2 regions of the Sphingoaurantiacus capsulatus genome follow, and region 1 is predicted to be linked to the other one. Evidence: predicted binding sites of a transcription regulator. Region 1 holds the regulator's gene; the other holds the start of a gene.
The links. The regulator LexA, encoded in region 1, represses DNA repair genes until DNA is damaged. The targets are predictions, from matches to a motif close to GTTCCNCNCTTGTTCT.
Positions count from the first base shown of each region.

Region 2: ACFOMD_RS01980 (LexA family protein) is a predicted target of LexA. The motif match lies at 2,908-2,923, and genes of this name have one in related genera.

Region 1 covers NZ_JBHRXV010000011.1:581,488-586,594, reverse strand. Annotated here, with positions in the region: gene gltX (glutamate--tRNA ligase) at 1-385, opposite strand, end outside; gene ACFOMD_RS15075 (ComEC/Rec2 family competence protein) at 429-2,591, shown strand; gene lexA (transcriptional repressor LexA) at 2,552-3,247, opposite strand; gene ACFOMD_RS15065 (molybdopterin molybdotransferase MoeA) at 3,285-4,493, opposite strand; gene moaC (cyclic pyranopterin monophosphate synthase MoaC) at 4,493-4,963, opposite strand; gene trpC (indole-3-glycerol phosphate synthase TrpC) at 4,968-5,107, opposite strand, start outside.
Region 2 covers NZ_JBHRXV010000001.1:369,244-374,350, forward strand. Annotated here, with positions in the region: gene ACFOMD_RS01960 (universal stress protein) at 103-783, shown strand; gene ACFOMD_RS01965 (hypothetical protein) at 841-1,440, opposite strand; gene ACFOMD_RS01970 (hypothetical protein) at 1,443-1,949, opposite strand; gene ACFOMD_RS01975 (hypothetical protein) at 1,951-2,721, opposite strand; gene ACFOMD_RS01980 (LexA family protein) at 3,029-3,637, shown strand; gene ACFOMD_RS01985 (hypothetical protein) at 3,951-4,331, opposite strand; gene ACFOMD_RS01990 (hypothetical protein) at 4,463-4,693, opposite strand; gene ACFOMD_RS01995 (hypothetical protein) at 4,898-5,107, shown strand, end outside.

The DNA of each region.
Region 1 (5,107 bases):
TCGACAGGCGGAAGGGCTTGCGCGCCGCTTCCGCCGCGGCGCGGCCGGCCGCCAGCTCCTCGGGCGTCATCCAGCATTTGTACGCGCCGCCCTTGGCCAGCAGCTCATGCGCGACCTCAGCGTGGCGGGCGGCGCGGGCGAACTGGAAGATTGCCTCACCATCCCACTGCAGGCCGAGCCAGCCGAGCGCGTCGAAGATCGCCTCGGTGGCGCCCTCGGGCATGCGTGCGCGGTCGGTATCCTCGATGCGCAGCTTGAATTCGCCGCCGTGGTGGCGGGCGAAAAGGAAGTTGAACAGCGCGGTGCGCGCGCCGCCGATGTGGAGGTAGCCGGTGGGCGACGGCGCGAACCGCGTGACCACCTTGGGGCTGGTGCTTGCGCCCATGTAAAACCTGACTGAAACTCGGGCGAATGCCGAAAGGAGCGGGGTGCTTAGCATAGCGTCGGCAGCGGTTCAAACGCAGGGCGGGGCACTGGCCGGCCGCCTGCGCCGCGCTGTCGAAAGCATAGAGGAAACACTCGCGGCGGAGCGGCATCAGCTGGTGTTGTGGGTGCCGGTGATGCTGGGCGTGGGCATCGCCGCCTATTTCGCGTTGCCGCGCGTCGGCCAGTGGCAGGCGGTGCTGCTGGCGGCCGGGGCGGTCGCGGTCAGCGGGCTGGCGGTGCGCGGATTGCTGGGACGCTGCCTGCTGTGGGCGGGCCTGCTGATCGCTGCCGGTGTCGCGCTGGCGTGGTGGCGGGCCGAGAGCGTCGCCGCGCCCAAGCTGGAGCGCAGCCAATTCGCGCGGACCTTCGAGGCAAGGGTCGTCGGCGTCGATCGCCAGCCGGCGCTCGAGCGCTATCGCCTGCTGTTGGCGCCTAGTGCCAACGATCTGCCGCCGCAGGTGCGCGTATCGCTGCGCAAGGCGCCCGCCGAGGACATCCTTCCCGGTGCCACGGTCAGCATCCGCGCGACCCTGCGTCCACCGCCGGGGCCGAGTGTGCCGGGCGGCTATGATTTCGCCCGCCGGGCGTGGTTCGAGGGCATTGGCGCGTCGGGGTACAGTTTGGGCGCGCCGACCCTGCTGAAGCCTGCGCCGCCGCCCGGCGATGCCCGCGCGTGGCTCGATACGCTGCGGCGCAAGCTTACCGAACGCATCCACAGCCAGATCGAGGGTGCGGCGGGTGGCATCGCCGCAGCGCTTGTCGCCGGCGACCGGGGAGGCATCCCCGAGGAAGTGACCGAGGACATGCGCGACAGCGGCCTCGCGCATCTGCTGTCGATCTCCGGCCTGCATATCGCCGTGGTGGTCGGCGGCACCCTGTGGCTGGTGCGGCACCTGCTGCTGCTCAGCCCGTGGATCGCGCTGCGCTGGCCGGTGAAGATCATCGCGGCTGCCGTCGCGGCCTTGGCGGGCATCGGCTATACGCTGCTCGCCGGCGCCGAGGTGCCGACGGTGCGGTCCTGCATCGCGACCCTGCTGGTGCTGGCCGGCCTCTGCATCGGGCGGCAGGCGATCTCGCTGCGCATGGTCGCCGCTGCCGCCTTGCTGATCCTCGTGGTGCGGCCCGAGGCGCTGCTCGGCGCCAGCTTCCAGCTGTCGTTCGCCGCGGTCACCGCCATTGTCGTCTTCTATCAGTCACGCCTCGGCAAGAGCATGGCGGGCGGCGGCGACATAGGCCTTGCGGCGCGCTTCGGTCGGGCGTTCATCGCGCTGCTGGTCACCGGCCTGCTGGTCGAGGGGGCGCTGGCGCCGATCGCGCTGGCGCATTTCGGGCGCACCGGCTTCTACGGCGTGTTCGCCAACATCATCGCCATCCCGTTCACCAGCTTCGTGGTGATGCCCGCCGCTGCCGCGGCGCTGCTGCTCGACCCGTTGGGGCTGGGCGCTCCCGCCTATGCGGTGCTGGGGTGGAGCCTCGACATGCTGATCCTGCTCGCCGACACCGTGGCCTCCTGGCCCGGCGCGGTGTCGCGGCTGCCGTCGATGCCGGCCACCGCCTTCGCCGCGTTCATCGTCGGCGGCCTGTGGCTGGCGTTGTGGGAGGGGCGGATGCGCTATGCCGGCTTTGCGCCGGTCGCGCTCGCCGCGCTGCTGGCGCTCGCAGCGAAGCCCGCCGACCTCGTTGTCAGTCCCGACGGGCGCCACGTCGCCATCGTCGAGGACGGGCGGCTGGTGATGCTCCGCCCGCGCGCCGGCAGCTTCATCAGCGATATGTGGAGCGATGCCGCCGCCACCGACAGCCTGACCGCGTGGAGCGACCGCACGAGGGGCCGCTGCAACCGCGATGCCTGTGTGACCACGGTGACGAAGGGCGGTCGTGAATGGCGCCTCATGGCGACGCGGTCGCGTGCGCATCTCGACTGGCGGCAGCTGGTACGTGCCTGCGCGCGCGTCGATATCGTGGTCAGCGAGCGCTGGCTGCCCGACGGCTGCCGTCCGCGCTGGCTGAAGCTCGACCGCGCGGCGCTGGCGAAGAGCGGCGCGGTGGCGATCTGGCTGGATCCGCTACGGGTACGTGCTGTGGCCGACGATCACGGCGATCACCCGTGGGCGACCGCCGTTCCCGATCAATGGTACCGGCGGAGCAGGCCGACCAGCTTGCCCTGAATGCGCACGCGCGACGGCAGGTAATGCTGCGCCTCGTACATCGCGTTCGCCGGGTCGAGGCGGACCATGCCGCCTTCCTTGCGGAGATATTTAAGCGTCGCTTCCTGCCCGTCGACCAGCGCCACCACGATCTCGCCGTCGCGGGCGGTCTCGCAGCGCTGGATCAGCGCATAGTCGCCGTCGAGGATGCCGGCCTCGACCATCGAGTCACCCGACACTTCGAGCGCATAATGCTCGCCCGAGCCGAGCAGGGCGGCCGGCACCGACAGCGCCGCGTCGGTCTCGAACGCCTCGATCGGCTGGCCGGCGGCGATGCGGCCGTGCAGCGGCAGCTCGATGACGTCGTTGGCGACCTTCGGTGCGGCGCGCTTGCCGAACTCGGCCTGCACCACGTTCGACGGCTTCGCCTGCGCGGCGGGTGCCGGCGCGGCGGCAGCCATGCCTTCGGGCAGGCGCAGCACTTCCAGCGCACGCGCGCGGTTGGGCAGACGGCGGATGAAGCGGCGTTCCTCGAGCGCGCTGATCAGGCGGTGCACGCCCGACTTCGACTTGAGCTCGAGCGCCTCCTTCATCTCCTCGAACGAGGGCGACACGCCGCTCGTCTGCAGGCGGGTGTGAATGAAAGCCAGGAGATCGTGCTGCTTGCGCGTCAACATCCGGTCGCCTCGTCGTACAGGAACGAATAAGGAACGACTACGGGGTGGGGATTCCACTGTCAAGGGGTATAACGGGAACAAACCCGCCGACCGTTACGCCGGCGTCGTTCTCGGGGCGTACCAGCAAGGCGTTGCTGGCGGCCAATATCCCCAGCATCGAGCTGTCCTGCCGCGCGACGGGCGTGATTGTCCAAGCGTTACCGCTCCACGCCAACGTCGCGCGCAGATGGTCGCGGCGTTTGTCGTTGGGGGGCAGGTCGATGGTGGCGCGCGCCTGAAGGACGGGTGGCAGCGGCGACGGCGATCCCGCCAGCCGCCGGATCGCCGGCAGCACGAACAATTGCGCGCAGACGAACGCCGACACCGGATTGCCGGGCAGCCCGATCACCCGCGTCGCGCGGAGCATCCCGGTCAACATCGGCTTGCCCGGCCGGATCGCCACCTTCCAGAAATCGATCGCAGCGCCTTGCGCCTCCAGCACCGGCACGACGAGATCGCGGTCGCCGACCGAGGCGCCGCCGATGGTCACCAGCAGGTCCGCGCCCGCTGCTTCCGCCAGCGCCGCGCCGATCGCGTCACGGTCGTCGGCGACGATGCCGAGGTCGGTCACTTCCGCGCCCGCCGCTGTGAACAGCGCCGCCAGCATCGCGCCATTGGCGTTGACGATCTGGTCGGGGCGGGGCGTCACGCCGGGCGGCACCAGCTCGTCGCCCGTCGACAGCAGCGCCACGCGAGGACGGCGATGGACTGCGACCTCGGCAAAGCCGCCCGAGGCGATCAACCCGATCTGCGCCGCGCCGAGCCGCGTGCCCGCCGTCACCAGCCGATCGCCCTTGCCGAAATCGAGCCCGGCGGCGCGGATATGCGCGCCCTCGCGCGGCGGTCCCTCGAGCGCCAGCCGCACGCTGTCGCCGTCGCGGGCCACATCCTCCTGCACCATCACCGTATCGGCGCCGGCGGGGAGGGGCGCGCCGGTGAAGATGCGCGCGGTTTCGCCCGCGCCGATGCTGCCCTCAAACCGCGCCCCGGCGCTGCTTTCGCCGATCAGCCGCCAAGGCCCCGGCATGTCGGCAAAGCGAATGGCGTAGCCGTCCATCGCCGAGGCGGCGAACGGCGGCTGCGTGCGGCGCGCGACGATATCGGCGGCGAGGTGGCGGCCAGCGGCGGCGGCCAGCGGGACGGTCTCGGCCGGCAGCGGCGACAGGCTGCCCAGCAGCTTCGCCTGCGCGTCGCCGAGCGGCAGCATCAGGCGGGCGCCGTCCAGTCGCCCGACTTGCCGCCGGTCTTCGACAGCAGCCGCACCGCCTCGATGACCATCGCCTTGTCGACTGATTTGGCCATGTCATAGACGGTGAGGAGGGCGACAGAGACGGCGGTCATCGCCTCCATCTCGACGCCGGTGACATAGGTGGTGCGCACCGTCGCAGTCGCGGTCACCCCGTCGCCATCGACCGCCAGATCGAGATCGACACCGCTCAGCGGCAGCGGATGGCACAGCGGGATCAGTTCGGCGGTACGCTTCGCCGCCATGATGCCGGCGATGCGCGCCGTGGCAAGCACGTCGCCCTTCGCCACCTGGCTGTCGCGGATCGCGGTCGCCGCGGCGGCGCTCATGCGAATGCGCCCCTCGGCGACGGCGGTGCGCGCGGTCGCCGCCTTGCCGGTCACGTCGACCATGTGCGCAGCGCCCTTCGCATCGAGGTGGGTGAGCGTCACGCGCCTAACCTTCGAGCAGCTTGCGGGTGGCCGCCTCGACATCCTCCTGCGCCATCAGCGACTCCCCGACGAGGAAGCAGGTGATGTCGTGCGCGGCGAGCAGGTCGAGATCGGCACGCGTTCTGAGCCCGCTCTCACCAACCA
Region 2 (5,107 bases), on a different contig from region 1:
CCCCTCCCCCTCGGGGAGCGGAGAAGCGCCCCGCGCCAACCCGTCGCATATAAAAATTCCTATAGTAACGCCCCCGCCGCCACCGCTCTAAGCCGGTCACCGATGGTGTCCCCTCCTCTCCATCCGCGCTGGCTCGCCCGGCCGCGCACCCTGCTGCTCGCTGCCCCCGAGCACAGCCCCGCCGCCGCCCGCGCCGCGCAACTCGCCGCGCGCTGGCAGGCGGCGGTGGTGCCGCTGCCTGACGATGACCCCGATGCGATCGCTGCCGAAGTCGCTCGCGCCACCGCCGACCTGATCATCGCCGACGGCCTGTCTCCCGAGATCGAACGCCTCGCCTGCGCCAGCCCCCGCCCGCTGCTCGCGGTAAAGACCCCGCCCGCCGGCCCGCACCGCAAGCTGCTCGTCGCTGTCGATCATTCGGCGCGCGGCGCCCGGTCGCTCGACCTGCTGCAGGCCTTCCCCGACGCGGCCATCGAGCTGGTCCACGCCTATCATTTGCCGTTCCGCGATGTCGTCGGCGCCGACCCCGCGCTCCCCGCCGGCCTCGAACACACCCCCACCCCGCCGCCGCTCGCGCTCCGCGGCTTCCGCGTCGACAACCGCCTTGGCACGCCGGAGAAGCTGCTCGTCGAGGCGGTCACCACCGGCGCCCACGACCTCGCGATCGTCGCCACCCACGGCGCGCACGACCTCGGCGTCTCCCTCATCGGCCGCACCGCCGCCGCCCTGCTCGCCGGGCTGCCGTGCGATGTCCTGATGGTGCCGACGGCGGACAGGCGCTAGCCCCTCTCCCTTGAGGGGAGAGGGCGACTCGCGTCAGCGAGCGGGGTGAGGGTGGTCTCAGGACGGAGCCAGCTCTCCGACCACCCTCTCCCCAACCCCTCTCCCCTCCAGGGAGAGGGGCTCTTCCTCCGGCACCACGCACCGATGCCGCGCCAGCGACGCCTCCAGGTCAAACCCCCGCGCCGCGGCGAACTCCACGATCTGAGCGGGCGTTTTGTACATCGTACCCAGCCACCAATCGCCCTTGCCCGTCGGCGCGCAGAACCAGCCGCCGTTGCGCATCGTGCGCAGGAAGTTCGCGGCTTCGGACAGCAGCGGCGCCGGCACCTCGATGCCGTCCGCCACCACCGCGCGCGGCGGCTTCTTGCGCGTCTTCATTGCCTTCAGCGCATGGCGGGCGGCGCGTTCGCGGGCGACGAACTCGGCGCGGGCCTTGCGCAGCCGCTCCGCCCCGCGTTCGAGCAGCCAGCGCTTCACCGTCATCGGCGCGGCGCGGAAGATCACCTCGCAGTCGTCATAGCCGTGCGCGATGTACACCGCGTCGAAATCGGGCGGGCACGCGCGCGGCGGCTTGGGCGGCGGCGAGGCGCGCTTCGGCTTGGCTTGAGCGGGGGTCGCCGTTAGGTCGTCAGGATCATATTGGGGCGCGGTGGCCATCGTCAGTCTCCAGTCTTGGTCTTGTTGCTTTGGGGGTTACGTCGGGTGGTCGAGCGCCCCAGCCGCCGCGCGAGCTTCGCCAGCCCGGCCGCGACCTTCGCGCGTTCGTTATCGGTGATCGGCCGGCTGCGCGGTGCCGCCCGCCCCGCCTCGCGCGCCAGCCGGTCGAGGCGGTAAAGCCGCCGCTGCCGCTCCCCCATCTCCTCGCGCACCTGCCCGATCAGCTCGGCGGCGGTCGGCATGAAGCGGCTGCTGAGCGCCGCCCGCCGGCAGGCGAGATCGAGCAAATCGGCGGGCAGATGCGCGAGATCGTCGATCAGCAGGTTCATCCGAGCCGCCGCTTCGGCATCGGACAGGCTCGCCGCGACGGGAAAGCGCAGCGCCAGCATCGTCAGCAGCCGCACCCGCACCCCCTCCTCGGCCGGCGCCAGCGCGGTCGCATAGGCCCGCGCGGCGGCGGCCAGCGGCGCGGCATCCTCGCGCGCCACGGCAGGCGGATAGAAGGCCACGCTATCCAGCTCCGCCGGCGTGACGCAGCCGGGCAAGGCCGGCGCGGACCAGCGGGCTGGCGAGGTCGGCAAGCTCTGGCCCGCCGGGGTCGAAGCTGCCGGCAGCTGCGTCGCTGCCTGCCCCTCGCTCGGGGGCCGCGTTGCCGGCACGGCGGCCCGTGCGGCGGGGATTTCTTGGTGTTTCATCGTCAGCTTTCCGCAGCCAGTTGCGCCAGGCGGCATCCCAGTCGTGCTTGCGGGCATTGGCGCCCGCCGCGGCGGCCCAGTGATCGCGGAAGCGCGCCAGCTCCCGCTCCAGCCGCCCGGCCGGCCACAAGGCGACCATGTCGGCCTCGGGCATCGGCAAGGGCGCCGGCTGCCAGCGCGGGATCAGCCGCTCGCCGCGTCCGCGTCGGTTTCGGGTTGGGGGGTTAAGGGGGGGTGGAGGGGTCTGGGGAGGCGGGGGACCATCGGGGGGAAGGAGGGCGGGACCGTCCGCGCCCGTGTCCGGCGCTGTCGCGGGACGCGGGGCGTCGGTCGCGGGACACGCCCCACCGGTCGCGCGACCTTCCGGGGACGGCGTGCTCTCGGCGTCGAACGATGCCTCCGCGTCGCCCTCGAACAGATCGGCCCCGGCCGCCCGCGCGCGCTGCCGCCGCTTGCGGTCCCGCTCCGCCGCCCGCCGCGCCGCATCGGGCGCCCGCGCGGCCTCGACCGCATCGACCGCCAGCGCGATCGCCTCGGCCGGCGCCCCGGCGGCGGCCAGCGCGCGGATGAGTTCAGCGGTGGTCATGCCCCCTCTCCCTCGAGAGGAGAGGGAGGGGCCCAGCCGGAGGCTGGGAGGGTGAGGGTGATCTCCGGACGCAGCACGCCGCCATAAGATCGGCCACCACACCAACCAACCGTCATACCGGCGAAAGCCGGTATCCAGTCGATGGCCGGTCTGGATACCGGCTTTCGCCGGTATGACGGGTCGATGGGAGCAAGGGCGGCATGAGTCGTCACGCGCCAAAACTGGCCGCATTGGCCAATCTCTGTCAAGCCAATATGGCTAACTTTTCGCTTTACCGCCTTGGCCGCCCTGGCTATGGAGAGTCGCGATGGACCGCCGCCCACCCAACCGTATCCGCCAACTCCGCAAGGCCCGCGGCCTGACGCTCGAGCAGCTGGCGGCGCTCGTCCCCAACCCCGACACCGGGGCGGCGACCGACGTCTCCACCATCTCGAAGCTCGAACTGTCGAAGCGCGCGCTGACCACCGACTGGATGCAGCGCCTCGCCGGCGCGCTCGGCGTCGAGCCCGCGGCGCTGCTCGACTCCGGCGTCGACTTCACCCCTGTGCGCCGCGTGCCCTTGGTCGGCCGCATCGCCGCCGGCAACTGGCGCGAGGCGATCGAGGATCCGCTGAGCCTCGTCCCCTGCGAAAGCGGCGGCCCCGCCACCTTCGCGCTGATCGCCGAGGGCGACAGCATGGACAAGCTCGTCCCGCCGGGCGGCCGCATCTACATCGACCCCGACGATTTCGGGCTTCGCGACGGCAAATATTATGCGGTGATGAAGGACGGCGAGACCACTTTCAAACGCTTCCGCGCCAGCCCCGCCCGGCTCGAACCCTGCTCGACCAACCCCATCCACCAGCCGATCGACATCGGCCGCGAGCCCTTTACCGTGATCGGCCGGGTGGTGGGGACGTGGCAGGATTTCGACTAAGGCGCCAGCGGGAGGCCGCGCCGGCCGCTTCCGGTTCAGGTGAAGAGCCCGCTACCCACACACCCGTCATACCGGCGAAAGCCGGTATCCAGACCGGCCGCCGAACTGGATACCGGCTTTCGCCGGCATGACGGATTGGATTGGTGGGCGTGGGGAAAGCACCTCCCCTCCCCGAGGGGGGTAAGGGGTGGGCTCACGAAGCGGCGGCTGGCCCGATGGCTACGGCTCGCCCCAACACCCACCCCTTACCCTCCCCTTCGGGGAGGGGAGGTTTCCGGCGCCGCGATCAACGATCAGCGGCCGATCGGCCCCCTCACCACTTCGCCGGTTCCTTCACCACCCGCTGCCGCGCCGGCGTGGACCGCGGCAGCAATGCCGGCGCCGCCTCCACCGCAGCCACCGTCCGCGCCCTGCGCCGCCGCGCGATCAGCAGCGGCGGGGTGGCGGCGCCGAGCAGCAGGCTCGCCACCATCGCAACGTCGTGAATCCCGAGCACCCGCCACACCAGCGGCCCCGCCGACCAGCGGCCGGTGCGCTCGACATGATAGGCGGCGGCCAGGGTCAGCGGCACCGCCACCAGCCCGCACGCCACCGCGTTCGCGATGAGCGCGAACTTCACCAGCTCGCGCAGGCGCGGGAAGCGTCGGCGCGGCGGGACGGAGGAGGACGCCCCGGCGGGCGCGGCCTGCAGCATGAGCACAGCATATGCCTGCTTGCCGCGCAACAAAAGTGACATGATTCCGCTGACCTGTCAGCCGGTTAGTCGCAGGATTCGGCCCCGCGCCGGCGGCGCGCGAGCCCCGCCGATCGCCGCGGTGCCCGCCCCTACGGCCAGACCGGCGCCACCCAGGTCAGCGGCTGCAGGAACACCCGGCCATATTCGAGGCAGACCGACGCCTCCCCCGCCTCGACCGCGTCCTGCAGCGCGGCCTCGCGGGTCGGGCGCAGCGGCCCCCAAGGCCGCTGCCCGACCATGAACACCCAGCCCACCGGCGCGCGCTCGCCGCGCAGGGAGCGCAGGCGGCGATTGACGGCGGCAGGGCGGAAATCGGGCATGAGTCGGCTTTCGGAAAGGAGAACATAAACAGAACATGGTGGCGGTGCGAGTCAATCGCCGATCCAGTCCGATCCGCTACGGGCGGTAATTTATGGCCGGATCGTCCAGCGGGAAAGGTTGTGCCGAAATAGCCATATCGGCCAATATGGCGCCAAGCGGCGGCATCGGGATCGCCGCCGACCTTCACCGAAAGCCGCCCCCCCATGAGCCTCCCCGCCGCGCATTTGCCGCTCGACCCGCTGCATATCGAGGCGCTGCGCCTCGCCGTCGGCGCCGCGCATATCCTCGGCATGCCCGACGCCGACACCGCCGCCCGCGCCGACCACCCGCTGTGGACCGCCGCGCTCCTCATCCATGAGGTCGCCACCAGCCCCGCCTGGAAAGCCGGCGCACCGCGCCCGGCCGGCGCCGTC